Regions from separate parts of the Clostridium kluyveri DSM 555 genome, predicted to be linked through region 2. Evidence: predicted binding sites of a transcription regulator. Region 2 holds the regulator's gene; the other holds the start of a gene.

Region 1 (3,665 bases), 1.2 Mb from region 2:
TTACTCCCATATCTGATTTTATCTTTCCATATATTATCTGTCTTCTATATTTTGGTGCAAAAACTATGTGGTATTTACAATTCCACTTAGGTCAGTTTACAAGGAACTACACGCAGACCGTGAAACGGGCTGCTGACAACAAAAGGGCTGCATGTTCTCGCAGAGGGAATATGCAGCCTTTTTTGTTGTGGGGATTGCCCCTTGGCACACAACTTTGCGGAGCAAAGTGTAGTGTGTTATACGCTCTGTAAGCGTTGCCGTGAAAACGCCGTTGCCGCCGTGGAGGGCAAAGGCGTTTTAAGCGGCAGGAAAGCGGGCGGGAATTTGCGGAGTGGAGCCGCAAAGGACAGTCCGCTTTCATCAGCGGACAGGGCGTATATGAAAACCCAAAAGGAATACCGTAAATTAAAATTTATCGACTTCTCGTTATACCCATAAGCTGCTCATGTTGATAAATCAGGTTTAATCCAATTCGTCAACATATTGTTTTGCTTCAACTAAATCCATTTGGGTCTGTTCCCGTATTTTTTTTATTGCCTGGATTGTTTTACCCTCCCGTTTCAACTGAATCACTTGCTCTTTTAATTGATCAGAAACCGAATATGAAGATAAATCCTCATGACCTGTCAGTTTTGCTAATTGATTTAGCCGCTTTTCCTGATTTCGAATCACTTTTTTCAATGTAGAAATTTCGTTATATGCCAGTAGCCCGGCAACAAACACTAATGCAATAGCAGAATATTCCATTATTCTTTTCCTCCCGTTATTATTATAAATTATCAGCAGTTAAAACTGCCCAACAAATTTCTGTTTAGCGCTATTTCCGGGTTAATTATACATCATTTTCATTGCCTTCACAATCCAAATTCTTCGGGCCAACTTGGCCCGAAGTGCCGCAAGGTATCCAGAGGCGTTCCACCTCTGGAACTCCCCCCACTCGCCGTGTGGCAGAGGTTCCCATGTGAAAGGACATGGGAACCTTGCTGTTTAGTGTGGGCTTCTGCTTATGTCAATGGGCTTTTGAGGCATATGCTCCGTTCCGTCCGCTATTCCACATTCCCATTGACAACGCCTTTCGCCGTTTGGTTTTCTCTGTTCTTTGGAGGAGGTCGGGGGTGCGGGGGCAGAGCCACCGAAAAACTAACGATTATCGCAATGTAGCGGAGCCGATTTTGCAGTAGAATGGAGCGGACGGCAACGGGGCGGTACTTTTTTTCTATGGTGTCCCTCGCCAGATTGACATAGGCGTTTAGGTTCTGTACTTGCATACTGGCAATGCCGTCCACATAAATCTCAATGTCGGCCAGCAGCTTCACAAAATCCTTATGCGCCGCCATTTCACAAAGAGGCCGGGTGTTGATTGCCCCGCTTTTCAATAGGTCTATCATGCCATCACTCAAACGCAGGTCTGCAAGATCGGCGTTTGGGTGTTTTTTGTTTTCTGTCAGCCCCAACCAGGTAATCGGCGGACACGCTGTAGAATTTCGCCAGCGTCACAATTCTGGTGTGGCTGATGTCCTTGTAATCCTCTGTTTCATAGCTGCCCAAAGCGGATTTTGAAATGCCTGTCCGCTGTTCCAACTGCTCCAGCGTAAGGCCCCGTTCCACCCGCAAATCCTTTAACCGTTCCTGTATCGTCAAGGCCACATTCATAACCGTATCCTCCTTTCCCTGCTTCAGTTTTCTGCCTGTTCTCATTATACCATACCTTTCCACAAGCATGGAATTTTTTCATTTTCGGCCCGTTTTCCAACCTTGTGGATATACGGGAGGGGCGGTCAAAAAAGTATACACTTGAGTTAGTTCATCGATGGACAATACAAGTGAATGACCGTCCGAAAGGGATACCACCCGCAGGGGAAGCACTGCCATGAACCGCACTTCGGGCCACGTTGGTCCGAAGTTGCTGGGGAGCGTGCCAATGCAGGAAATACGCCGCAGGAATGGGGCAGGAACGGCTTTCGGGAAAAACGGCAAAGGACAATGAAAACGGAGGATACCCATGAGAGATAAACTAAAGCCAATCGAGCGCAGGCCGGACGGCTCTCTGCCCCGCATGACGCCGGGACAGCGCAAGAGGGTCAACGCCCTGATACGCCGGGAGTGCTGCAATTACGATAACGGCAACTGCCTTATGCTGGACGATGGGGAGGAATGTGTCTGCGTCCAAAGCATTTCCTATTCCGTCTGCTGTACATGGTTCCGCCATGCGGTTCTGCCGCTGGAAACAGAGTTTTTCCATAGCGGTGATGTGAAGCGGTGCGCCGTTTGCGGGGCGGCTTTCGTCCCCGGCTCCAACCGGGCAAAATACTGTGAAGTCTGTGCCAAAGAGGTACACCGCAAGCAGAAGAACAAAAGCAATCGAAACAAACGGAACAAAGCGGACAAATAAGGGCTGGAAAAGCCCGGTATCACAAGGTTTCTGGAAGCCGTTCCGGGGTGGGCTGTATGTTTGTACTCCCACCCCGGAAAACAGGCTTCTAACCGTCACCGAAGGGAGGATTGATAGATATTGCCGCAACACGCAATCTTACGCTTTGAAAAGCACAAGGGCAACCCGGCAAGGCCGCTGGAAGCCCACCACGAACGCCAGAAAGAACAGTACGCCAGCAACCCGGACATAGACACCAGCCGGAGCAGGTACAACTTCCATATCGTAAAACCGGAGGGACGCTATTACCACTTCATTCAAAACCGTATCGAACAGGCCGGGTGCCGCACCCGCAAGGACAGCACTCGGTTTGTGGATACCCTGATAACTGCCAGCCCGGAATTTTTTAAGGGGAAATCCCCAAGAGAAACGGCGGCGTTTTTCCAGAGGGCGGCTGACTTCCTTATCCAGCGGGTAGGCCGGGACAATATCGTGTCGGCGGTGGTACATATGGACGAGCGAACGCCCCATATGCACCTCACCTTTGTACCGCTGACGGAGGATAACCGCCTATCTGCCAAAGAGATTTTAGGCAACCGGGCCAGCCTATCCAGATGGCAGGACGATTTTTACGCTTACATGGTGGAGAAATACCCGGAATTGGAGTGTGGAGAAAGCGCATTTCAAACAGGTCGTAAGCATATCCCGACACGATTATTCAAACAGGCCGTTTCCCTCTCCAAACAGGCAAGAGCCATTGAAATGGCGCTGGACGGTATCAATCCTATCAACGCCGGAAAGAAAAAGGAGGAAGCCCTCACCCTGCTGAAAAAGTGGTTCCCGCAGATGGAAAATTTCAGCGGTCAGCTTAAAAAATACCGGGTTACGATTGACGATTTGATAGCGGAAAACAAGAAGCTGGAAGTCCGGGCCAAAGCCAGCGAAACAGGCAAGGCTGGAAAGTGAACTACATAATATCCAGCGTCTTGTTGACCGTATCCCCGCCGATATTCTGGAACAGGTACGGCGGGAACAGAAAATCAATACAAAGGCAAGGTGATGATTTTAGTAAATACTTTTCGCCGCAATGAGCGGCTTGTACCTTGAAAATTTCATATGGAAAAGGAGAGCCTATGGAGCATATCAACTACAAAAAAGAAACCGAAACCGTTTCTTTTCAGGGAAAGAAAATCATGCTGGAAAACCTGACCCCCATTTTTACGCCAAGGCAGGAAGCGGCAAAACGCCGGGAGCTGGAACAACAGCTTTATGAGGTGTTCCGCAAATACGCAGA
Region 2 (27,064 bases):
GGTATATGAGATAGGTAAAAATTTTAGAAACGAAGGAATAGATGTAAGGCATAATCCTGAATTTACAGCTATGGAATTATATGAAGCTTTTTCAGATTATAATGATATGATGGAATTAACTGAGAATATGCTGGCATATGTATGTGAAAAGGTGCTTGGTACTACAAAAGTTATATATCAGGATACGGAAATAGACTTTAAGCCTCCTTGGAATAGAATTACTATGGTAGATGCAGTTAAACAATTTACGAAAGTAGATTTTAATGAAGTTGAAAGTGATGACGAAGCTAGAAAGATTGCTGTTGAAAAAAATATTGAACTTAAAAAAGAATTAAAGGATTGTACAAAAGGGGATATATTAGTAGGAATGTTTGAAGAATTTTGTGAACATAAATTTATTCAACCAACTTTTGTAATGGATTATCCTGTTGAAATATCACCTTTAACTAAAAAGAAAAGAGGAAATGATAAATATACTGAGAGATTTGAGGGCTTTATATTTGGTAGAGAGGTATGTAATGCATATTCAGAGTTAAATGATCCTATAGTGCAGAGGGAAAGATTTATGCAGCAGATAAGAGAAAGAGAATTAGGGGATGATGAAGCTTATATGATGGATGAAGATTTTATAAATGCTCTTGAAATAGGTATGCCTCCTACGGGAGGACTTGGAATAGGTCTGGATAGAATTATAATGTTTCTTACGAATTCTTATTCTATAAGAGATGTCATATTATTTCCTACTATGAAGCCAAGTCAACAGTAGAAAATATTCCTTAACAAGTAAACTTTATCTTAATTTAAGAATCACTTGATGTTATAGCATAAAAATTTAAAATCCATAAATTTTTAGATTTATTAGTAAAAAAATATTGCATTTTTTAAATTGCGTGATATAATAATACATGTGAGTTCTTCCGTGGTAGCTCAATGGTGGAGCATTCGGCTGTTAACCGAAGGGCTGGAGGTTCGAATCCTCTCCACGGAGCCATTTTATTTTTTGTAATGGTTAAAAGCTTACTTAGTTATATTTACATGTAGTAATTAACAGATAGGTACTATAATTTAATAGGTTGCTTTGATAAAGGATAGTAACAATTTAAGTCTCTAGGTGGAAAGAGAAGTTGTGGATGGTGTGAACAACTGAGATTTTATTGTGAAGGAACTTTGGAGTTATATATTTAAAAGATGAGCTTGTGCTAAAAAGGGTGGAACCGCGGATATGAAATTCGTCCCTTGAAGGCGGGCTTTTTTTATACTTAAAAATCTAAATATAATTTAAATTGATTACGGGAAGGAGAAATAATTTATGCCTTTTGAGAAAACTATGGATAAGATAGTAGCTTTAGCTAAGAATAGGGGATTTGTATATCCAGGATCGGATATATATGGAGGATTGGCTAATACATGGGACTATGGTCCTATTGGAGTAGAATTAAAGAATAACGTAAAAAAAGCGTGGTGGCAAAAGTTTGTACATGAAAGTCAGTACAATGTGGGTATAGACTGTGCTATACTTATGAATAATGAAGTCTGGGTTGCTTCAGGTCATGTAGGAAATTTTTCAGATCCACTTATGGATTGTAAAGAATGTAAATCAAGATTTAGAGCTGATAAATTAGTTGAAGAACACATGACTTCAAAGGGTGTAGAAAAAGCTAGTGCAGATGGTTGGAACAATGAAAAATTAAAAGAGTATATAGATGATAATAACATTGTTTGTCCTGATTGTGGAAAAACAAATTTTACAGACATCAGACAGTTTAATCTTATGTTCAAGACTTTTCAAGGAGTTACGGAGGATTCGAAAGCAGAAATATATTTAAGGCCAGAAACAGCACAGGGGATATTTGTGAATTTTAAAAATGTCCAGAGAACAAGTAGAAAAAAAATACCTTTTGGAATAGCTCAGATAGGAAAGGCTTTTAGAAATGAAATAACTCCAGGAAACTTTACTTTTAGAACTAGGGAATTTGAACAGATGGAATTGGAATTTTTCTGCGAACCTGGTACTGATTTAGAATGGCATAATTACTGGAAGGAGTATTGCTGGAAATTTTTATTGAAACTCGGTATAAAAGAAGAGAATATAAGATTTAGAGTCCATGAAAAGGAAGAACTTTCTCATTATAGTAACGCCACTTCAGATATTGAATATTTATTTCCATTTGGATGGGGAGAACTTTGGGGTATAGCAGATAGAACTGATTATGATTTAACTCAACATCAAAATCGTTCGGGAAAAGACATGACTTATTTAAATCCAGTTACTAATGAAAGGTATATACCTTATTGTATAGAACCTTCTGTAGGAGCTGACAGAGCAGTACTTGCATTTTTAGTTGATGCCTATGATGAAGAAGAACTAGAAGGAGGAGATGTAAGAACGGTAATGCATTTTCATCCTGCCATAGCTCCCTTTAAAGTCGCGATTTTACCTTTAAGTAAAAAATTGTCGGAGAAAGCTCTGGATGTTTATAATATGCTGAGGAAAGATTTTAATGTGGATTATGATGATGCTGGGAGTATAGGCAAAAGATATAGAAGAGAAGATGAAATTGGTACGCCATATTGTATAACTATAGATTTTGATACTATGGATAATGATACTGTTACTATAAGAGATAGGGATACTATGAAACAATTTAGAGTAAAAATAGATGAATTGAAAGACTTCATAAAAGAAAAAATACAGTTTTAATAGGTGTATCATGTTAATTTTATTATCTTTATAAGAGACAGTGAAATTGGCATGATGCTATTTTTATTTATTATCAGTATTTACTATAAGCTATTTTAATTGCATGTCAATAAGTATTCTACAGCAAAAATTTACCGGACTTTCGTCCGGTAAATTAGGGTTTAATCATGGGGATATGTTATATGTTTAATTAAAACTTGGGGAATTATATTAATGTTTTCTTACGACACAACTAGAGTATATCACAAGTGAATGATAATTTTCAATAGTGAAATATAAAATCATTAAATTAAGTATTTTCATATAATTTTGATTTTACTAGACAATTTCATCTTAAATATAGATATATATTATATTTTTCATAAAATCATATCTGTTTTATTTCCAATATTTGCATTGCCATCATATGCTTTTATAAAATATTATGTTATTATATAATCAGGTATAGGTTTATCCAAAGGCAGCAATTAGATATATTCCCATCTTTTTAAATGAGAGATGAGTACTGCTGCGTGTTTGGGTAAGTTGTTGTAAGGGTTAGATGAAGAAAAACATTTCTCATAAGTGAACTCACCTGAACCCTTGAATTATTTGATTGTAATAGGCTTATTTTGGAGGTTTTTAAATGAAAAGAAATTTTGATGACTTTAAACAATTCATAAAATGTAAAAAAATAGGGGTAGTGGGAATAGGAATAAGTAATAAACCTTTAATTGATTTTTTATTAAAATTAGGTGCTAGAGTGAGTGCTTTCGATAAAAAAAGTCCAGATGAGATTGGAGAGGTAGCTAGAGAATTAAAAGAAAAAAATGTAGATTTGGTATTGGGTGAAAAATATCTTAATGATTTAAGTGATTTTGATATAATATTTAAAACACCTTCCATGAGGATAGATAGTCCAGCCTTTGTAAAAGCTAAAGAAAAGGGTGCCTATATAACATCTGAAATGGAAGAATTTATTAGATATTGTCCTGCTAAAATATATGGTGTAACTGGAAGTGACGGAAAAACCACAACTACTACGCTTATGTATAATATTTTGAAAAAGCAGGGATATAAAAGTTGGATAGGCGGAAATATAGGTACTCCCTTATTTTCTGAGGTAGAAGAAATAACACCTGATGATAGAGTTGTAATTGAGTTGTCCAGTTTTCAATTAATGACTATGAATATTTCACCTGAAGTGGCAGTTATAACCAATGTAAGTCCTAATCATCTGGATATTCATAAAGATATGGAAGAATATATAATGGCTAAAAAGAATATATTTAAATATCAGTCTAATTCAGATTTATTAGTATTAAATAAAGACAATGAGTTAACAAATTCTATGACAGGAGAAGCTTTGGGAAAAGTAAGACAATTTAGCATTAAAGAAAAGTTAAATAAAGGAGGATATTTAAATAAGGATAGTTTGTGTATAGATGGAGATGAAGTATGTAAACTATCAGAAATTAAGCTTAAAGGAATGCACAATGTAGAAAATCTTTTGGCAGCTTTTTGTGCTCTAAAAGATGATGTAAATATTGAAAGTATGAGAGAAATTGCTACTACTTTTTCAGGAGTAGAGCATAGATGTGAATTTGTAAGAGAAATAAACGGAGTAAAATATTATAATGATTCTATCGCTTCAAGTCCTACTAGGACATTAGCGGGTCTTAAAGCTTTTGAAAAACCTGTAATATTAATAGCTGGTGGATATGATAAAAAAATACCTTTTGATATCTTAGCAGAAGAGGGATATTCGAAAATTAAAACTTTAGTACTTATGGGAGCTACGAAATATAAAATAAAAGAAGCCTTTGAAAATCTTGAACTTAAAAAACATGTTCACATACCAATCATAATGGCCAATTCTTTAGTTGAAGCTGTAAATTCAGCAAGGAAAGTATCATGTAGGGGTGATGTAGTTACTTTGTCTCCTGCTTGTGCTAGTTTTGATATGTTTGCTAATTTTGAAATAAGAGGAAATATGTTTAAAGAAATAGTGAATGATATGTAATTAGTAGAGGGTATTTTAAAAGAAAGACTAACTTTTACAGTAAGTTTTTCTTTTTTATTTAGAGTTAATGTAAAGTATATACGATAACGTTTCCTAGCGTATCTTTATATGAATATAATAGTTTTTTGTAGAAATTAGTAGAATTAATTAGATAAGTAGAATATATGATGGTTATGTGTATAGAACAAAAATTAAGTTGTGGTATTATATCAAATGTCATTAAGTTCATAAGTGGCTTATGTTTATGAAAAATATAAAAAACCTTTTTAAATTTATTGACAAAGTTGAGAATATATGATAAACTACAAAAGCCATTGAAGAGAAATGGCATATGATCCTTGAAAATTAAACAGAATGAGGAAGATAGGTAAACTTATTTATTAAGAATAAACCAGCAATTCTTTTGAGCTGCGAGAGCAGTAGAGAGAGTAATTTCGTAATGAAGTATGTTTATCCGGTACTTTACTGGAAGAGATATACTAAAATTGCTAGTAGCGAGTACAGCGAGGAAAAGGCTGAATGAGGAGCGGAACTTACTTATGTAATTGAGCACCGGAATGAGGCATTTAACGAAGCTGGGCGAAGCTAATAGTAATTTTCAACAGAGTCAAATAAAACTTTTAAAATAAGAGTTTGATCCTGGCTCAGGACGAACGCTGGCGGCGTGCCTAACACATGCAAGTCGAGCGAGGAAGCCCCTTCGGGGGTGGGATAGCGGCGGACGGGTGAGTAACACGTGGGTAACCTGCCTCAAAGAGGGGGATAGCCTCTCGAAAGGGAGATTAATACCGCATAGAAGGTAAAAATCGCATGATAAATACCTTAAAGGAGCAATCCGCTTTGAGATGGGCCCGCGTCGCATTAGCTAGTTGGAGGGATAAAAGCCCCCCAAGGCGACGATGCGTAGCCGACCTGAGAGGGTGAACGGCCACATTGGAACTGAGATACGGTCCAGACTCCTACGGGAGGCAGCAGTGGGGAATATTGCACAATGGGGGAAACCCTGATGCAGCAACGCCGCGTGAGTGAAGAAGGTTTTCGGATCGTAAAGCTCTGTCATCCGGGACGATAATGACGGTACCGGAAGAGGAAGCCACGGCTAACTACGTGCCAGCAGCCGCGGTAATACGTAGGTGGCGAGCGTTGTCCGGAATTACTGGGCGTAAAGGGTGTGCAGGCGGATATTTAAGTGAGATGTGAAAGACCCGGGCTTAACCCGGGCAGTGCATTTCAAACTGGATATCTAGAGTGCAGGAGAGGAGAACGGAATTCCTAGTGTAGCGGTGAAATGCGTAGAGATTAGGAAGAACACCAGTGGCGAAGGCGGTTCTCTGGACTGTAACTGACGCTGAGGCACGAAAGCGTGGGTAGCAAACAGGATTAGATACCCTGGTAGTCCACGCCGTAAACGATGAGTACTAGGTGTAGGGGGTATCGACCCCCCCTGTGCCGCAGTAAACACAATAAGTACTCCGCCTGGGAAGTACGATCGCAAGATTAAAACTCAAAGGAATTGACGGGGACCCGCACAAGCAGCGGAGCATGTGGTTTAATTCGAAGCAACGCGAAGAACCTTACCTGGACTTGACATCCCCTGAATGACTCGTAATGGAGGAAGCCCTACGGGGCAGGGAGACAGGTGGTGCATGGTTGTCGTCAGCTCGTGTCGTGAGATGTTAGGTTAAGTCCTGCAACGAGCGCAACCCCTGTCGTTAGTTGCCAGCACGTAAAGGTGGGCACCCTAACGAGACTGCCGCGGTTAACGTGGAGGAAGGTGGGGATGACGTCAAATCATCATGCCCCTTATGTCCAGGGCAACACACGTGCTACAATGGGCAGAACAGAGAGAAGCAATACCGCGAGGAGGAGCAAATCTCAAAAACTGCCCCCAGTTCGGATTGCAGGCTGAAACCCGCCTGCATGAAGTTGGAGTTGCTAGTAATCGCGAATCAGCATGTCGCGGTGAATACGTTCCCGGGTCTTGTACACACCGCCCGTCACACCATGAGAGCTGGCAACACCCGAAGTCCGTAGTCTAACCAAGGAGGACGCGGCCGAAGGTGGGGTTAGTGATTGGGGTGAAGTCGTAACAAGGTAGCCGTAGGAGAACCTGCGGCTGGATCACCTCCTTTCTAAGGAGTCGAAAGGCCGGGAAAAAACCTGCCTTAAAAGCTGAAATTTGAGATAAATAAGTTGCCCTTTATTCTGTTTAATTTTGAGGGATTATTTATATCCTTCTAATTTTTGATTTGGGGGTATAGCTCAGCTGGGAGAGCACCTGCCTTGCACGCAGGGGGTCAAGAGTTCGAATCTCTTTATCTCCACCATATGGGCTTATAGCTCAGCTGGTTAGAGCGCACGCCTGATAAGCGTGAGGTCGATGGTTCGAGTCCATTTAAGCCCACCAAATAATGTCTTTTAATTTTTAAAAAGTGAGTAATTATTAATAGACATTGACATTTTATTCTAATTAATTGTAAATTGTATTTATAAATTATGTATTTTCAATTGTGAAATGTGAATTGAGCATTGTACAATTGGAGTTTTGTCCTTTGAAAATTGCACAGTAAATAAAAGAAGTAAAGCTAAGGTTAGAAATAACCTTTGTAGTAGTAAGTATAAATGAGTTTATGCTTATTTTAATAAGATGTAGTTCCTATATCAATATAATTGAGAATAAAGTTTTAATTATATTTACGTAGGACAAAGAAAATTAGTGATAACGGGCAGAGCGAGGAAGGACTTGAGTGAGGAGCAGAGTTTACTTGTGTAAATGAGCACCGCAGGGAAAGGCTTGACGAAGCTGTGCGAAGTTAGCAGTAATTTTTTAATGAAACTCACTCAGCTAAGGCTGAGGAGTGCAATTTAGGCACCAAATCGAAGATTTGGACTAAATTATCAGGTCAAGCTACAAAGGGCGCATGGAGGATGCCTTGGCACCAGGAGCCGAAGAAGGACGTGATAAGCTGCGAAAAGCTCTGGGTAGGCGCAAATAGCCAGAGAACCAGAGATGTCCGAATGGGGAAACCCACCTATAAAACAATAGGTACTGCATGCTGAATATATAGGTATGCAGGGGAAAACCCGGGGAACTGAAACATCTAAGTACCCGGAGGAAGAGAAAGAAAAATCGATTTTCTAAGTAGCGGCGAGCGAAAGGGAAAGAGCCCAAACCGGAAACTTGTTTCCGGGGTAGAGGTCAGGTGATAAAAAATGTGGAAGCTTAAGTGAATTCAACTGGAAAGTTGAGCCGCAGAAGGTAAAAGCCCTGTAAGTGAAAAGCAGAAGCAAAATAACCTGTACCGGAGTACCACGAGACACGAGAAACCTTGTGGGAAGCAGGGAGGACCACCTCCCAAGGCTAAATACTACCTGGTGACCGATAGAGGAGGAGTACCGTGAGGGAAAGGTGAAAAGAACCCCGGGAGGGGAGTGAAATAGAACCTGAAACCGTGTGTCCACAAACAGTCGAAGTACGTTAAAGTACGACGGCGTGCTTTTTGTAGAACGAGCCAGCGAGTTACGGTATGCAGCAAGGTTAAGTACTTAAGGTACGGAGCCGAAGGGAAACCGAGTCTGAAAAGGGCGGGGAGTTGTATGCCGTAGACCCGAAACCGGGTGACCTATCCATGGCCAGGTTGAAGCGGAAGTAAAATTTCGTGGAGGACCGAACCACGTTGGTGTTGAAAAACCATGGGATGAGCTGTGGATAGCGGAGAAATTCCAATCGAACTCGGAGATAGCTGGTTCTCCCCGAAATAGCTTTAGGGCTAGCGTCGGGAGTGAGTAATGGAGGTAGAGCACTGACTGGGGTAGGGGCTGACAACAGTTACCGAACCTTATCAAACTCCGAATGCCATATACTTGAATCCCGGCAGTCAGACTGCGAATGATAAGATCCGTAGTCAAAAGGGAAAAAGCCCAGACCAACAGCTAAGGTCCCGAAGTGTAAGTTAAGTGGAAAAGGATGTGTGATTTCGAAGACAACTAGGATGTTGGCTTAGAAGCAGCCATACATTTAAAGAGTGCGTAATAGCTCACTAGTCAAGAGGTCATGCGCCGAAGATGTCCGGGGCTAAAACTTACCACCGAAGCTATGGGCCTGAAAGGGCGGTAGGGGAGCATGCTGCACAGGGAGAAGCCATACCGGAAGGAATGGTGGACAGTGCAGGAGAGAGAATGCTGGCATAAGTAGCGAGAAATAAGTGAGAATCTTATTGGTCGAAAACCTAAGGTTTCCTGGGGAAGGTTCGTCCGCCCAGGGTAAGTCGGGACCTAAGCCGAGGCCGAAAGGCGTAGGCGATGGACAACCGGTTGAGATTCCGGTACCACATTTTTGCGAAAAAGAACAGAAGGGATGACGCAGAAGGATAGGATGTGCACACGAATGGATGTGTGTCCAAGGAGTGAGGGAGGACATAAAGGAAAAGCCGTATGTCCGATAATCCTGGGCTTTGAAGGGGAGTCCGCAAGGACGAGTATCTGATTTCACACTGCCAAGAAAAGTCTCTATGGAGCAGGGATGTGCCCGTACCGCAAACCGACACAGGTAGGTGAGGAGAGAATCCTAAGACCATCGGAAGAATTGTTGTTAAGGAACTCGGCAAATTGACTCCGTAACTTAGGGAAAAGGAGTGCCTCGAAAGAGGCCGCAGAGAAAAGGCCCAAGCAACTGTTTATCAAAAACACAGGTCTCTGCTAAAGCGAAAGCTGAAGTATAGGGGCTGACGCCTGCCCGGTGCTGGAAGGTTAAGGGGACTGCTTAGCGCAAGCGAAGGCAAGAACTTAAGCCCCAGTAAACGGCGGCCGTAACTATAACGGTCCTAAGGTAGCGAAATTCCTTGTCGGGTAAGTTCCGACCCGCACGAATGGCGTAATGATTTGGGCACTGTCTCAACAACAAATCCGGCGAAATTGAAGTGCAAGTGAAGATGCTTGCTACCCGCGATTGGACGGAAAGACCCCGTAGAGCTTTACTGCAGTTTATCACTGAATTTTGGTATTACCTGTACAGGATAGGTGGGAGGCAGAGAAGGAAGTGCGCCAGCATTTCTGGAGTCAACGTTGGGATACCACCCTGGCAGTACTGGAATTCTAACCGGAGTGCATGAAACTGGACACGGGACAATGATAGGCGGGCAGTTTGACTGGGGCGGTCGCCTCCAAAAGAGTAACGGAGGCGTACAAAGGTTCCCTCAGAAGGGTTGGAAATTCTTCGTAGAGTGCAAAGGCAGAAGGGAGCTTGACTGTGACACACACAGGTGGAGCAGGGACGAAAGTCGGGCTTAGTGATCCGGTGGTACCTCGTGGGAGGGCCATCGCTCAACGGATAAAAGCTACCTCGGGGATAACAGGCTGATCTCCCCCAAGAGTTCACATCGACGGGGAGGTTTGGCACCTCGATGTCGGCTCGTCGCATCCTGGGGCTGGAGTAGGTCCCAAGGGTTGGGCTGTTCGCCCATTAAAGCGGCACGCGAGCTGGGTTCAGAACGTCGTGAGACAGTTCGGTCCCTATCCGTCGCGGGCGTAGGAAATTTGAGGGGAGCTGTCCCTAGTACGAGAGGACCGGGATGGACTGACCGCTGGTGAACCAGTTGTTCCGCCAGGAGCACAGCTGGGTAGCTAAGTCGGGAAGGGATAAACGCTGAAAGCATCTAAGTGTGAAGCCCACCCCAAGACAAGATTTCCCATGGCGAAAGCCAGTAAGACCCCTCCGAGAAGAGGAGGAGATAGGTCAGGGGTGTAAGCATGGCAACATGTTAAGCTGACTGATACTAATAGGTCGAGGGCTTGACCAAATAATATTTACTGTGCAATTTTCAGAGGATATAAATTTTCTGAAGAAAAGTATTGACAGGCGGTGGGAATGACAGTATAATATAAAACTGTAGTAAGAAAACGCTTTGAAAATCTGGTGGCAATAACGTGGAGGCAACACCCCTTACCATTTCGAACAGGAAGGTTAAGTTCCACAGTGCCCATGGTACTGCAGGGGAGGCCCTGTGGGAGAGCAGGTCGCTGCCGGATAAAGAATAAGGATCTTTAGCTCAGTTGGTTAGAGCAACCGGCTCATAACCGGTTGGTCCGGGGTTCGAGTCCCTGAAGGTCCACCATATGGGGGTATAGCTCAGCTGGGAGAGCATCTGCCTTGCACGCAGAGGGTCAAGAGTTCGAATCTCTTTATCTCCACCAAAACGAGTAACAATTTTGTTACTCGTTTTTTATATTTAGATTTATCCGAACGCTGCCAGTGCTAATATTTCTATCTTCTTTAAAGTGAAAGAGCACTGCTATGCGCATGGATAAGTTCTTCTAGTGTTCCAATAGAGCAAGATTTTTCTACGATACATTTAATGAAATATATGTATTCAAACATATTATATGGAAGTTTTGAATACATTTTATCATTGAATAAAATGTAATATATGCTTAAAATAGAAGCATAATAAAAATTATTATGAAAATTATTTAATTTTTAAAAGGGATTTTTAATTATTAAGTAGAATATTATATAAATAGAGTATAATTAATGAAGTAAAATATATAAATTAAATGTAAAGTACAAGGAGGAATTGCCTATGAAAACATATTCAACAAAAAATTTAAGAAACATAGGAATTATTGGACATAGTGGTTCTGGAAAGACTACATTGACAGAAGCGATACTTTACCATACGAAAACTATAGACAGATTAGGAAAAATTGAGGATGGAAATACAACTAGTGATTATGATCCAGAAGAAAAGAAAAGACAAATATCTGTATCAGCCTCAATAGCTTCATGTGAATGGAAAGATATAAAAATAAATTTGGTTGACATACCAGGGTATTTTGATTTTATAGGAGAAACTTTTCAAGGATTAAGAGCAGTTGATTTAGCTATGATTGTTGTATCAGGTGTGTCAGGAATCCAAGTAGGAACTGAAAAGTCTTGGAATCATGTAAATAAGGAAAAACTTCCAAGGGCGTTTTATATAAATAAATTAGATAGAGAAAATTCAGATTTTGATAAAGTATTAGCTGATTTAAAAGAAAAGTTTGGTTTATCCGTGGTGCCTATACAATATCCTATAGGGAAAGAAAATAATTTCAAGGGTATTGTAAACGTTATTTCGGGAAAAGCTAAGATATTTGATGAAACAAGCAAAACAATGAAGGATATTGATATTCCAGAGGATATTGTGGAAAAAATTGATGATTGTAAAAATATGATTATGGAGGCCGTGGCAGAAACAGACGAAGAACTTTTAGATAAATATTTTAATGAGGGTACTTTAAGTGATGAAGATATCTATACGGGACTTATAAATGGCTGCACTAAAGGAGATGTAGTCCCTGTAATGTGTGGCTCTGCTGCCAATGTAATAGGGGTGGAAACTCTGCTTGAGAATATAGTTCAGTGTTTTCCATCTCCAGCAGATGTGGAATCTATTATCGCTAAGAATTTAAAAGATAATTCTGAAGTTACAATTAAGATAGATGAAAAAGAACCTTTTTCAGCATTTGTTTTTAAGACTATAGCAGATCCTTTTGTAGGAAAGTTATCTTTGTTTAGGGTTATGACAGGAAAGCTTAGATCTGATATGACGGTGTATAATGTTAAAAAAGATAAAAGTGAAAAAATAGGGTCTATGTATTTTTTAAAGGGTAAACAACAAATAGCTGCATCTCAAATAATAGCAGGTGATTTGGGTGCTGTGGCCAAATTACAATTTACAAGTACGGGAGATACCCTATGTGAAGTTTCATCTCCTGTTATGTTTGAGGATATCAAATTTCCACCAGAGGTAATAGCAAAAGCAGTTTTGCCTAAATCAAAAAATGATGAAGATAAGATATTAAGTGGATTAAATAAATTATTGGAAGAAGATCCTACCTTTAAAGTGACTAGGGATATGGAAAATGCAGAGGTAATAATTTTTGGAATGGGAGAAACACATACAGATATAATATCTTGTAAATTGAAATCTAAATTTGGTGTAGATGTTATCTTACAAGATCCAAAAATACCTTATAGGGAAACTATAAAAAAAGTTTCTGATGTACAAGGTAAACATAAGAAACAGTCTGGGGGACACGGACAATATGGAGATGTAAAAATTAAATTTGAACCTAGGGTAGATGGAGAAGATGATTTGGAGTTTGTGGATAAAATAGTGGGAGGTGTAGTACCAAGGCAGTATATACCAGCTGTTGAAAAAGGACTTAGAGAATGCATAAGTCAAGGAGTTCTAGCTGGATATCCTGTCATAAGGCTAAAAGCTACTCTTCATGATGGTTCTTTCCATCCTGTAGATTCTTCAGAAATGGCGTTTAAGACAGCTGCATCTATTGCATATAAAAAAGGCCTTCTAGAAGCACAACCTGTGCTGTTAGAGCCAATTGTACATTTAGAGGTATCTGTTCCTGAATATTATATGGGAGATATAATAGGAGATATAAACAAAAAAAGAGGAAGAGTTCTTGGAATGAATTCTTCTGGAGAGAATCAAGTAATAATAGCAGAAGTGCCTCAATCAGAAATGTTTAGATATGCTACGGATTTGAGATCTATGACTCAGGCTAGAGGAGATTTTACTATGAGATTTGAAAGATATGAAGAAGTTCCACCTGCTCAAGCTAATAAAATAATAGAATCCAGGAAAAATGTAAAAGTTAAGGATGAATAAATTAAAGCTTGAAGAAGAAGACTGTTGCGCTGAAAAAATTAGTGCAGCAGTCCTTTTTAAGTTTAGTAATATGAATATTTTTATTTACTAAATTAAATAATAATTTTATTGGCTAGTATAATGTAGTTAATTTAAGGAGAGATTTTATGTCAAAATACAAAATGAACATAATGGGCAAAATTGCTTTGCAAGATTATAGCAGTATACAAGATTATATGTCAATAGTGAATAGAGATGATGATTTAACCATAATTATAGATAAAAATGATGATGAAAATATAAAAATTATATGTAATATGTTAGAGAACAAAAATTTTGTAATTAGTTCAAGTAAAGTTTCCGATGGAAACAGACATTGTATAAGAGCATTTAAAAATATAGATTGAAGTATAATTTTTAGCGAATTATATGATATAATAAAAAATTATAAGAGTGTATATAAATTTTTATTATATAATTTCTTAAATTAAAAGGAGATAAATAATATGGTTAAATTGTATTTAGTAAGACATGGGGAAACTATATGGAATATAGAGAGAAAAATGCAGGGCGGCATGAAAGATTCACCTTTGACTAAGAAAGGTATTGAACAGGCGAATTTATTAAAAAATAGAATGGAGAATATAAATTTTGATATAATATATTCAAGTCCATTAGAAAGAGCGGTAAAAACTTCTAGAATAGTAGCAGCACAGAGAAATATACCTATAATAAAGGATGACAGACTCATGGAGATAGATATAGGAGAATGGGGAGGATTAACTAAAGAACAAGCTCGAGAGAGAAATCCAGAACAACTTAATAATTTCTGGACAAACCCTAAGATATATGTTCCTGATACAGGAGAAAGTTTTGCACAGGTAAAAACCAGAGTTGTATCTCTAATTAAGGAGATTATTAGTAAATATGAAGGCAAAAGTATCCTAATTGTAACTCATACTGTAATATTAAGAATTATGATGGCGTATTTTGAAAATAGACCTTTAGATGAATTGTGGGAAGGTTCTTATATTCATCAAGCAAGTTTAAGTGAGGTTGAAATAGAGAATGGATGCTATAATATTTTGTTGTATGGAGATACATCACATTTAGGAGAGATAAAAAGTGTAAATACAATATAAAATCATAGTATATCTTAGAAATATGGGGAAAAATATATTTAAATTTGGTATTTGATTAAAAAATACTGAATTTAAATATATTTGAATGTTGATTTAATATATAATTAATAATATTATTAAAGAAAGTCAAAGAAAGTCAAAGTCAAGAAGGTGATAAGTTGGCAAGATTATCAGATATAATAGAAGAATTTATAAAGGATATGTTTAATAATAGTAATAATAATGATGAGCTTCAGATTGGAAGAAATGAATTAGCAAACCATTTTAGTTGTGCCCCTTCACAGATAAATTATGTATTAACTACTAGATTTACTATGGATAAAGGATATTATATAGAGAGTAAACGAGGAGGAGGAGGCTATATAATTATAAAGAAAGTAGAGATTAACTGCAATAAGAATTTACTTGATATTATAATAGAAAGAATAGGAGATAGTATAACTTATAATGCGGGAGCACAAATTATAGAGGGATTATTTGAAGAAGAAATTATAACAGAGAGAGAGACCATAATATTAAAGGCAGTTATAAATGACAGAACATTAAATACTATGATGGAAAATAAGAATAAATTAAGAGCAGATATATTGAAAGCCTTGATGCTTGTTATATTCAATACCCCTAAATTTGTTATTAATAGATAAATATGTGATATAATATTATTATAATATTATATTTACATGTGTGGGAGTGATAATATGCTTTGTGATATATGTAAAAAAAATGATGCCACAGTTCATGTGACGAAAATAATAAATGGACATAAACAAGAGATCAATTTGTGTGAAAAGTGTGCAAAGGAAAAAGGAGAATTGAGTTTTGTACCCTCAATAGATTTTGTTTCTTCATTTGGATTTCAGAATATTTTAAGCGGAATTATGGATTATATGAGTAGCGGAAATAATGAGCAATACAAAACTTTCGACATACGTTGTAAAAACTGCAATACATCCTATAGTGAATTCAAAAAGACGGGGCTTGTAGGATGCAGTGAGTGTTATAAAAATTTTACTAATATTTTAGAACCAATAATTAAAAGAGTGCAGGCAAATTTAGATCATACGGGTAAAGTTCCTAAAAAAACAGGGAAAAATATTATAGAGAAAAAAAATCTTCTCAAATTAAAAGAAGACCTTCAAAAAGCAGTATCTTTAGAGGAATATGAAAAAGCTGCCACTATAAGAGATAAAATAAAAGAGATTGAAAAACAAATTCATTTAAATAAAGACAGCAAAAAGGAGGAGTAGTTATGAATAATTGGGTGACTACTTATGAAAATCATAACTATGGCTTGGTAATAAGCAGTAGGATAAGATTAGCCAGAAATTTAGCTAAAATTCCCTTTTCACATAAATTAAATATAGAAGAAAGTAAAAAAGTAATTAAAAATGTAGAAAATGCCTTTTATACATTTTCAAATACGGAGGAAAAGTTTAAGAGTAATTATTTATGGGATAAAAATGATAATGAGAAAAATATTTATCTGGAAAAGCATCTTATAAGTAAAAATTTGATAGATAATTCGTCTAAAGCAGCTTTTATATTAGATGATAAGGAAACCATAAGTATTATGATAAATGAAGAGGATCATGTGAGAATCCAATGTATAACAGGAGGTCTAAATTTGGAGGAGGTATATGATGTAAGTGAAAAAATAGACGATTTGTTAGAAGAAAATTTGGAATATGCTTTTGATGAAAAACTAGGATATTTAACAGCATGCCCTACTAATGTAGGAACGGGACTTAGAGCTTCTGTCATGCTTCATTTACCTTCACTTTCTTTAAATAATCAAATAAATGGATTTTTAAATGCATTAGCTCAAGTTGGTATGACTATTAGAGGATTATATGGCGAAGGTTCAAAAGCTATAGGAAATATATATCAGATTTCCAATCAGGTAACTTTAGGCCGCAGTGAAGAAGAGATATTAAGTAATTTAAAAGCTTTAGTTCTTCAAATAATAAATCAAGAGATAATTTCCAGAGAGAATCTTATGAAGAAATATAAATATGAGTTAGAAGATAAAATTTATAGAGCACTTGGAGTATTGAAATCTGCAGTGCTTCTAAACTCAAGTGAATGTTTAAAGCTTTTATCAGATGTAAGATTAGGAGTAGAGATGGGGATAATTAAAGATGTAAATGGTATAACTTTAAATAAACTCTTGGTGGAATCCCAGCCGGCTACAATACAGAAAATATACGGAGAGAGTCTATCAAATAAGGATAGAGACTTTAATAGGGCTAAATTTGTTAGAGAAAAATTGGCTGTAAACACAGCTTAAAAAGGAGAGTGAAATACATTATGATGTTTGGAAGATTTACAGAAAGAGCACAAAAGGTATTAATTTATGCTCAAGAAGAGGCACAAGCACTCCAACATGGTTATGTGGGTACAGAGCATATACTTTTGGGAGTATTGAAAGAGGATGGAATAGCTAAGAACTTTTTAAATAACATGAATATTACTATAGAAACAGTAAGAAGTTTTATAGAAGAGTATGAAGGCAGAGGAGAGATTGATTTATACAATAAGGAAATACCTCTTACTCCGAGAACAAAAAGACTTTTGGAGTTGAGCTTATTTGAAGCTAGAAATTTAAATCACAACTATATTAGTCCAGAACACATTCTGCTTGCGTTGATTAGAGAGGCAGAAGGGGTTGCGTTTACTATTTTAAATAATTTAGGTGCTGATTTTAATAAATTAAGAAAACAGCTTATAGATTCTCTTTCAGGAGAACAATCTGTTAGTTCAAATAATTCTAAAAAAGAAAATGGAGAGCCTACTCCAACCTTGGATCAATTTGGCAGAGACTTAACTGATATGGCCAGGGAGGGAAAATTGGATCCAGTTATAGGTAGAGAAAAAGAAACTCAGAGAGTTTTGGAAATATTAAGCAGAAGAACTAAAAACAATCCTTGTCTTATAGGAGATCCAGGGGTAGGTAAGACAGCCATAGCAGAAGGATTGGCAGAAAAAATAGTGGCAGCCAATATACCTGAACTTTTAAAAGGAAAAAGAGTAGTTACTTTGGATCTTTCTTCAATGATAGCAGGTTCCAAATACAGGGGCGAATTTGAAGAAAGACTTAAAAAAGTTATGGAAGAGATAAGGAAATCAGGGAATGTAATATTATTTATAGATGAAATTCATACCATAATAGGAGCTGGAGCTGCAGAAGGAGCTATAGATGCTTCTAACATATTAAAGCCGGCTTTGGCTAGAGGAGAAATACAATGTATAGGAGCAACCACTATAGATGAATATAGGAAGTATATAGAAAAAGATGCTGCCCTTGAGAGAAGATTTCAGCCTATATTAGTAGGAGAACCTACTAAAGAAGAAGCAGTCTTGATATTGAAAGGTTTAAGAGATAAATATGAAGCCCATCACAGAGTGAAAATAACGGACGAAGCTATTGAGGCTGCAGTAAATTTGTCTGATAGATATATTACAGATAGATATTTACCGGATAAGGCTATTGACCTTATTGATGAAGCGGCTGCTAAAGTAAGAATACAAAATTTGATTGCTCCGCCGGATTTAAAGAATTTAGAAGTTGAATTGGAAAAAGCAACTAAAGAAAAAGAAGACTCCATTAGATTACAAGATTTTGAAAAGGCTGCTAAGTTAAGAGATATAGAAAAAGAATTGAAGGATAAGTTAGAAGGCTTAAAAACTAACTGGAAGACTAAAAAAGAAGTATCTACATTATTAGTAGGAGAAGAAAAAATTGCTTCTGTAGTGTCACAGTGGACTAATGTACCTGTGGAAAAATTAACCGAAAAAGAATTACAGAGATTACTAAAATTAGAAGACATTCTTCATAAAAGGGTGATAGGTCAGGATGAAGCAGTTAAATCTATAGCAAGGGCAGTAAGAAGGTCTAGGGTTGGACTGAAGGATCCTAAAAGACCTATAGGTTCATTTATATTTTTAGGACCTACGGGGGTTGGAAAAACTGAACTATCCAAAGCACTGGCAGAGGCTATGTTTGGTGATGAAAATAATCTTATAAGGATTGATATGTCTGAATATATGGAAAAACACACCGTATCTAAACTTATAGGATCTCCTCCAGGATATGTAGGATATGATGAGGGAGGACAGCTTACGGAAAAGGTAAGAAGAAATCCTTACTCAGTAGTACTGTTTGATGAAATCGAAAAAGCACATCCTGAGGTATTTAATATACTGCTGCAAATACTTGAGGATGGAAGATTGACGGATGGAAAAGGAAAAACTATAAACTTTAAGAATACTATAATTATAATGACATCCAATGTAGGGGTATCTACCATTAAAAAGCAAAAATCTATGGGATTCACTATTGTAAGTGATAATGAAAAACAAGATGAATATGATAAAATGAAAGACAATATAATGGAAGAGTTGAAAACTTCTTTTAGACCTGAATTTTTAAATAGGATTGACGATATTATAGTATTCCACCAATTACAAGAAGATGATTTAAAACAGATAGTAAAGATTATGTTAAATGATGTTTCTATGAGACTTAAAGAGAAGGACATAGATATTAATTTCAACGAAAAAGCACAAGAATTGTTAGCAAAAGAAGGATTTGATATAACTTATGGAGCCAGACCTCTTAGAAGGGCTATAACTAAAACCGTAGAAGACAAACTTTCAGAAGAAATGTTAAAGGGTAATGTTAAAAGAGGAGATAAAGTGGAAGTAGCTGTTCAAGGAGAAGAGTTGACTTTTAATAAAGTTGATTAAAAACAAATTTAAATAAGCTCCACTCTTGATAGAGAGTATGGGGCTTATTTTTATGGAATTTTAAATAGTTTTAAAAAAATTATATAATTTTTCACAAAACTATATAATTATACTGTATAATTATATCTTATATAGGAGGAGATAATTACATGGTAAAGAAGAAAACTATCTTTATATGTCAACAATGTGGATATCAATCTCCAAAGTGGTTAGGGAAATGTCCTAGTTGTAATAATTGGAATAGCATGATAGAGGAACTTAAACCAACTAAAGGAGCATGTTTTTCAAATCTAGGATTTGAAAGTATGCCAAAAAGCATAAATGATATAAAATCTGGTGAGCATGAAAGACTTGATACCGGCATAATGGAATTAAATAGAGTTCTTGGAGGAGGTATTGTTAGAGGTTCTATTACACTCATATCGGGGGCTCCTGGTATTGGCAAATCCACATTACTTTTACAAGCGGCTAGTAATATTGCAGATAAATATGAAAAAGTACTATATGTTTCCGGAGAAGAATCGGAAGAGCAGATAAAAATGCGAGGTGATAGGCTTAACTCCTTATCAAATAATCTTTATGTGATTTCTGAGACTAATTTAGATAAAATAGAAAGTCATATAGAAAAAAATAAACCTACCTTTGTAGTCATAGATTCTATACAAACTTTATTTAAAGAGTATGTAAGTTCTGCGCCAGGGAGTGTATCTCAAGTTAGAGAAACCTCCAATCATATTATGCGTATAGGAAAGTCAAATAGTATATCTTTTTTTATAGTGGCACATGTTACAAAACAGGGTGAACTTGCAGGTCCTAGGGTATTAGAACATATAGTTGATACGGTACTATCTTTTGAAGGGGAAAGAACTGAAGAGTTTAGAATACTTAGAACGGTAAAAAACCGATTTGGTACCACAAGTGAAATTGGTGTATTTGAAATGGCAGAGCATGGACTCAGGCAAATATCTAATCCTTCTGCAGCATTTTTAGGAGAAAGGGACTTTCAGAAAGAAGGCTCTATAGTTATTGGGATAATGGAAGGCAGAAGACCTATATTAGTTGAAATACAAGCTTTAGTTAGTGAGACTAGGGCAGTTATTCCAAGAAGAACAGCAGTAGGAGTGGATATATCCAGATTAAATTTAATTTTAGCAGTATTAGAAAAAAAGATTAAAATTCCATTTTATAATTGTGATGTTTATGCTAATGTAGTAGGAGGACTCAAATTAGAAGGTACATTTGGAGATTTAGGATTAGCACTGGCTCTTATATCCAGTTCTAAATCTAAAGAAATGAGTTTAGATAATCTTTTGGCAGTAGGAGAAGTAGGCCTCACAGGTGAAATTAGGCCAGTATCTTTCTGCGATAGGATTGTAAGTGAAGCAGAAAAAATGGGATTTAAAAATATATTAATACCAAGTAGAAATAAAGAGAAAATAAATAATAAGAAAATAAATATTATAGGTGTATCTTCTTTGAAGGAATCCTTAAATAAAGTTTTTTGATTAGGGTGATAATTTTGAGATTAGAAAAAGAAAAGGAACTTAAAAGTATATTAAAGCTTTTAGCTCCTGGAACTCAGCTTAGAGAAGGGCTCGAAAATATATTGAGAGCTAAAACTGGAGGACTTATAGTGCTTGGAGATAGTGAACAGATATTAAAAGTAGTAGATGGTGGATTTGCCATTAACTCAGAATATAGTCCTTCTTATATATATGAACTTGCAAAAATGGATGGTGCTATAATACTCAGCAGTGATTTAAAAAAGATACTATATGCAAATACTCAGCTTATTCCAGATTCAACTATTCCTACCTTTGAAACTGGAACAAGGCATAGGACAGCGGATAGAGTGGCCAAACAAACAGGAGTTATAGTTATTGCAATTTCTCAGAGAAGAAATGTTATAACGGTATATAGGGGACATATTAAATATGTTTTGAGGGACAGCAGTGTTATGCTTGGAAGAGCCAATCAGGCACTTCAAACTTTAGAGAAATATGTAGCTGTATTAGATAGAGTTGTTAATAATCTTAATATTCTTGAATTTCAAGATATAGTTACATTATTTGATGTAATGACAGCTATTCAAAGAACTGAAATGGTAATGAGAATAGTATCTGAAATTGAAATATACATATGTGAGTTAGGGAATGAAGGAAGATTAATTTCTATGCAATTAAATGAACTTATTAAAAGTGTAGAGCGAGATGGAATATTTATGATAAGAGATTATTGTCAAACTGATATGGATTATGATGAAATATATAGGCAGATTCAAGAAATAAGCTCTGACGATGTTTTAAATCTTGATTTTATTTCTAGAGCTATGGGATATGTGGGAGTGCCATTGGTTGATACGCTTATATCACCAAGAGGATATAGAATGTTAAGTAAAATTCCTAGAATACCGGCTACTGTAATGGATAATCTAGTTAAAAATTTTAAGGAACTTAAAGAGATTATGGAAGCCTCTTATGAAGACCTTGATAGGGTTGAAGGAATAGGTGAAGCTAGAGCTAGAGCAATAAAAAATGGGTTGAGGAGACTTAGAGAACAGATTATGATAGATAATAAATTTTAGCACAAAATAATATTAAATATTATTTTGTGCTAAAAATTATCTAAAAGAATATTTTCCTAAAGTATTTATTTTATCATATTCTTTTAAAAGTATATCGTATAGGTTTAAATCAAGTATATTACACAAAGAAGTAAGATAAAATAGATTATTTCCTATTTCATTTTGTATCACATCTCTACAGTTATCACACAGAGAGCCTTTTGTATGTGTATTTAAACAATTTTTTAAAAATTCAATATTTAAAGTGTTGTCTTCAGATAGGTGCTGTTTTTTAGCGCAAACTTCTATGCATCCACAATTGGTAACAGATTTTGCGATGGCTCTGTTTATCCGGGCATTTGATTCTTGAAATTTAGTAATTATATCTAAAATACTCTTATGTCTTAATAATGATTCATTTACAGCATTTTGAAAGTCGTCAAATATTATATCTTTCATCCAGTTCAACTCCTTATATAGATTTAGCATATTATCTACAATATTTAAATGTAGTGTCAGAGAAATTTGTTAGTAAAATAAATTTATTCTTAAGTTCTATAATACCATATTTTACTAACAATAAATATATATTTAAATTACAAATTATACTATATAACTTATATAAACAATAGTTTCCGTAAAATGTATTTATAAATCTATGAAATTTGCTTTATATATATAATAAACTAATAGTCCCATTATTGATAGGGGGAATTGTATATAAAATGCTACTTGAGGATTATTTTTATACAGATATATTGATTAAATAAATTATTTAAGTAAATAATTTATTAAATAAAACTAGTTTTATTGAAAAAAGTGTCCACTTAATATATTATATTAAGTAAATAAAATGAAAAAAATGTAATTAACGTATAAGGAGGTGTATTTGTTGTTAAAAAAGATACTTAGAGGGCTTTTTACAATAATAGGCTTAATATTAGGATATTTGGTAGGAGATGTTGTTATAAATTCTGAGTATTTTACCCAAATATTTTATGTAAGTGATAATCCTATAAAAAAGATCTTATTTTTAATTTTATTAACTTTGTTTTTTGGAATTATATTATTTTTAATATCACCTTGGATTAATTCAGTTATTATGAAGATTATGGATTATATTGAAAAAAATATTCAAAAACTTCCTGCAACAGAAATACTATTAGGAGTGGTAGGAGCGTTAATAGGCCTTCTTATATCATCAGTATTTCTCAATTTATTGGCGAAGGTGCCTATTGTAGGAGCTATGTTAGCAGTGGTGGTAGCTATACTTATGGCTGCTCTGGGAGCTAATATAGCCATAAGAAAGAGAGAAGAACTTATGTCCTTGCTATATAATATAGGGTATAGGAGAGTTCAAGGAATTAATAAAGACAAGAAAGTTAAAGATGAGTGTGAACAAAAGGTATATCCTAAGGTTTTGGATACTTCTGTAATAATAGATGGCAGAATATTTGATATATGTCAAACTGGATTTGTTGAAGGACCATTAATAATTCCAGATTTTGTATTAGCAGAATTGAGACATATAGCAGATTCTTCAGATGGATTAAAGAGAACCAGAGGAAGAAGGGGACTGGATGTATTAAATAAAATACAAAAAGAACTAAACATTGATGTCCAAATATATGAAAAAGACTTTCCTAACATTGCTGAAGTGGATAGTAAACTTTTGAAGCTTTCACAGGTGTTAAATGGCAAGGTAGTAACAAATGATTATAATTTAAATAAGGTTGCGGAATTTCAGGGAGTACCGGTACTGAATATAAATGAACTTGCTAATGCAGTAAAACCTGTGGTACTTCCTGGAGAAGAAATGAATGTTCAGATAATTAAAGATGGAAAAGAATCAGGACAGGGTATAGCTTATTTAGATGATGGTACCATGATAGTTATAGAGGGAGGAAAAAAGTCTATAGGAGAAACAAAAGATGTAGTAGTAACATCTGTACTACAAACTGCAGCGGGAAGAATGATATTTGCAAAACAAAAAGAGGAGTTACAACCTTATGAAAAGTAACTATGCCGTCATTGTAGCTGCAGGTAAGGGAAAAAGAATGAAAATGCCAATTAATAAACAATTTATTTGTATTCAAGGTAAACCAATATTGTATTATTCTATTAGTGTATTTTCAAAAAATCCATTAGTGGATAAAATTGTATTAGTATGTGCTGAAGATGAAATTGAATATTGTAAACAAGAGATAGTTAAAAAGTATAATTTTGACAAAGTGGTTAAAATAGTTAGCGGAGGAAAGGAACGGCAGCATTCGGTGTTTAATGCATTAAAAGTGTTGGAGAATTGCAGCGTAGTTTTAATTCATGATGGAGCAAGACCATTTGTTACAGATAGGATAATTGAAGATGGAATAAAATATTCTAATATGTATGGGGCTTGTGCCTGTGGAGTTGTACCTAAAGATACCATAAAGATTAAAGGCAAAGAAGGATTTAGTTATAAAACGTTGGTAAGGAAGGAATTATTTATAGTTCAAACGCCCCAGTGTTTTGACTATAATTTAATTTATGATTGCCATAAGAAACTTGCAAACAATAAAGTTCAAGTTACTGATGATACTACAGTAGCGGAATACTTTGGAAATATGGTTTATTTATATGAAGGAAGTTATGATAATATAAAGATAACTACACCTGAAGATTTAATTATAGCAGAAAATATATTTAAAACACATAAATATATATAAATTTAAGATGGAACCTTGCAGTTTTATGTACTTAATATAAGCTGCAGGTTCTGTTTATATTAAAGAATAATGGACAGTATATGAATGGGGCTTAAATAAGTTCTAATAATGTGATAAAATATTTAAGGAATTAAAATTAAACATTTTATGATATTAATTATATGATATTAGTAGATGGTATACGGATAAGACTAAGGGAGGTATAAAGGTTAGTGAGAATTTTTAATACAATGACTAGAAGAAAAGAAGAATTTGTTCCTTTGATTCCAGGAGAAATAAAAATGTATGTATGTGGCCCTACAGTGTACAATTTTTTCCATATAGGTAATGCCAGAACTTTTGTTGTGTTTGATACTGTAAGGCGATATTTTGAATATAAAGGTTATAAGGTAAATTTTGTACAAAATTTTACTGACATAGATGATAAAATGATAAAGAAAGCAAATGATGAGAACATAACTGTACAGCAGCTTGGAGATAGATTTATAGATGAATATTACAGGGATGCAGATGCTTTAAATATAAAAAGAGCTACAGTAAATCCAAGGGCTACACTTTATATATCTAAGATAATTGAGTTTATACAGGATTTAATAGATAAAGGTTATGCTTATTCAGTAGATGGTGATGTATATTTTAATGCAAAAAAGTTTAATAATTATGGCAAGCTTTCAGGACAAAATATTGAACAACTTCAATCAGGAGCTAGAATAGATATAGATGAAAGAAAAAAAAATCCTATGGATTTTGCAGTTTGGAAGAGTGAAAAGAAAGGGGAACCTTCATGGGAAAGTCCTTGGGGAATGGGAAGGCCTGGGTGGCACATAGAGTGTTCTTGTATGGCGTATAATATATTAGGTGAAACTATAGACATACATGCAGGAGGTTCTGATTTGAAATTTCCACATCATGAAAATGAGATAGCTCAAAGTGAGGGTAGAACAGGCAAAGTGTTTGCTAAGTATTGGATGCATTCTGCATTTGTAAATATAAATAATCAGAAAATGTCTAAATCCTTAAATAATTTCTTTACTACACGAGAAATCTTGGATAAATATGAACCAGACGTTATAAGGTTATTTATGTTATCCGGTCATTATAGGACTCCTATAAATTTTAGTATTGAACTTTTAGATTCTACTAAATCAGCATTAGATAGAATTTGTAATTCAATTATAAATTTAGAAGAACTTTCAAGTAAAGTTAAGAATGATGGAATATTGGATAGTGAAATAAAATATAAAGAACATTTAAATAGTTACAAACAACGATATATAGAGAAGATGGATGATGACTTTAATACTGCAGATGCTATATCAGTGATTTTTGATTTAATAAGAGATATAAATACTAATATAGATGAAAATTCATCTATGGAAATAATTAAATATTCACTTGCTCTAATAAGAGAATTAGGTTCTCCTCTTGGAATACTTCAGAAGTCTAAAAGGGGAAGTATAGAAACAGAAGTTGAACTTTTAATAGAAAAAAGACAAAAAGCTAGAAAGGATAAGAATTGGGCATTAGCAGATAAAATAAGAGATGATTTAAAAGATAAAGGAATAATTTTAGAAGACACTTCAGATGGAGTAAGGTGGAAAAGGGTATAATTTATTTATGTAACTTAAATCAGGAGAAATTAAATGGAAAGTAATTTATTGAAAATAAAATTTGATAAGGTAGATATTAGGCAATTGAATCCCCTTACACTTGCATTTGTAGGAGATGCTGTATATGATGTACTTGTTAGAACTTATTTAATAAATAAGTTTCAAAGTATATCTGTTCATAATCTCCATGTTAAAGCCATAAAGTTTGTAAAGGCTCATTCTCAAAGTGAAATTATAAAGAGATTGGAAAAGCAATTATCAGAGGAGGAGCTTTATTTTTTTAAAAGAGGAAGAAATGCTAAATCTGGAACAGTTCCTAAAAATGCAGATATACAAGAATATAGATTTGCAACGGGATTTGAAACTTTGATAGGTTTTTTATATTTAACTGGTGAAGTGGATAGATTAAATTACCTATTCGAATTTATAATCACTTTGAATGATAAGGGTGAATTTTAGGATAAAAAATGATTAAATTAAAAGGTAGAGATATGAAAAATAAGTATAATGTTTTAAGGCATAAAAACAAAATAGAAAATTTGAAAAGTGAGCCCCAATTTAGGGAAGATTTAATTGAAGGAAGAAATTCAGTTATGGAAGCTTTAAATTCCAACAATGTAACTATAGAGCAAATTTTTGTATTAGATGGAAATATGTCAGGCTCCATAAATACCATATTTGCAATTGCTAAGGAAAAACATATAGTTGTAAAAAAAGTGGATAAAAGAAAGCTAGATAGAATTTCTCAAACAGGAGTACATCAAGGGGTAATTGCAAAAGTGATCCCTTATAAATACTGTGAATTGGAAGATATACTGGATTATGCCTCAGAAAGAGGAGAATCTCCTTTTATAATTATATTAGATGAGATACAAGATCCTCATAATTTTGGAGCTATAATAAGAACTGCAGAGGTATCTGGAGTTCATGGAATTATAATACCTAAA

Evidence for each region. Region 2 encodes CtsR, which represses protease genes until heat stress. Its sites were predicted from a motif close to AAGGTCAANNAAGGTCAAAT; they were not measured.
Region 1: CKL_RS19935 (cysteine-rich VLP domain-containing protein) is a predicted target of CtsR. The motif match lies at 1,775-1,794, and genes of this name have one in related genera.

The regions. Positions count from the first base shown of each region.
Region 1 covers NC_009706.1:2,931,751-2,935,415, reverse strand. Annotated here, with positions in the region: partial or broken gene tnpA (IS200/IS605 family transposase) at 1-88, opposite strand, end outside; gene CKL_RS14020 (50S ribosomal protein L7/L12) at 463-747, opposite strand; gene CKL_RS20915 (hypothetical protein) at 833-973, opposite strand; partial or broken gene CKL_RS14015 (helix-turn-helix domain-containing protein) at 1,200-1,608, opposite strand; gene CKL_RS21375 (hypothetical protein) at 1,535-1,753, opposite strand; gene CKL_RS19935 (cysteine-rich VLP domain-containing protein) at 2,003-2,392, shown strand; partial or broken gene mobV (MobV family relaxase) at 2,513-3,431, shown strand; gene CKL_RS14000 (hypothetical protein) at 3,505-3,665, shown strand, end outside.
Region 2 covers NC_009706.1:166,656-193,719, forward strand. Annotated here, with positions in the region: gene lysS (lysine--tRNA ligase) at 1-766, shown strand, start outside; tRNA gene CKL_RS00875 (tRNA-Asn) at 917-991, shown strand; gene CKL_RS00880 (glycine--tRNA ligase) at 1,310-2,701, shown strand; gene murD (UDP-N-acetylmuramoyl-L-alanine--D-glutamate ligase) at 3,327-4,703, shown strand; rRNA gene CKL_RS00890 (16S ribosomal RNA) at 5,325-6,835, shown strand; tRNA gene CKL_RS00895 (tRNA-Ala) at 6,955-7,030, shown strand; tRNA gene CKL_RS00900 (tRNA-Ile) at 7,034-7,110, shown strand; rRNA gene CKL_RS00905 (23S ribosomal RNA) at 7,605-10,501, shown strand; rRNA gene rrf (5S ribosomal RNA) at 10,614-10,730, shown strand; tRNA gene CKL_RS00915 (tRNA-Ile) at 10,740-10,816, shown strand; tRNA gene CKL_RS00920 (tRNA-Ala) at 10,820-10,895, shown strand; gene fusA (elongation factor G) at 11,282-13,372, shown strand; gene CKL_RS00930 (hypothetical protein) at 13,519-13,758, shown strand; gene CKL_RS00935 (histidine phosphatase family protein) at 13,858-14,493, shown strand; gene CKL_RS00940 (CtsR family transcriptional regulator) at 14,652-15,137, shown strand; gene CKL_RS00945 (UvrB/UvrC motif-containing protein) at 15,192-15,740, shown strand; gene CKL_RS00950 (protein arginine kinase) at 15,743-16,780, shown strand; gene CKL_RS00955 (ATP-dependent Clp protease ATP-binding subunit) at 16,801-19,239, shown strand; gene radA (DNA repair protein RadA) at 19,389-20,744, shown strand; gene disA (DNA integrity scanning diadenylate cyclase DisA) at 20,759-21,823, shown strand; gene CKL_RS00970 (nucleoside triphosphate pyrophosphohydrolase family protein) at 21,860-22,261, opposite strand; gene CKL_RS00975 (PIN/TRAM domain-containing protein) at 22,695-23,822, shown strand; gene ispD (2-C-methyl-D-erythritol 4-phosphate cytidylyltransferase) at 23,812-24,507, shown strand; gene cysS (cysteine--tRNA ligase) at 24,720-26,117, shown strand; gene CKL_RS00990 (Mini-ribonuclease 3) at 26,151-26,576, shown strand; gene rlmB (23S rRNA (guanosine(2251)-2'-O)-methyltransferase RlmB) at 26,609-27,064, shown strand, end outside.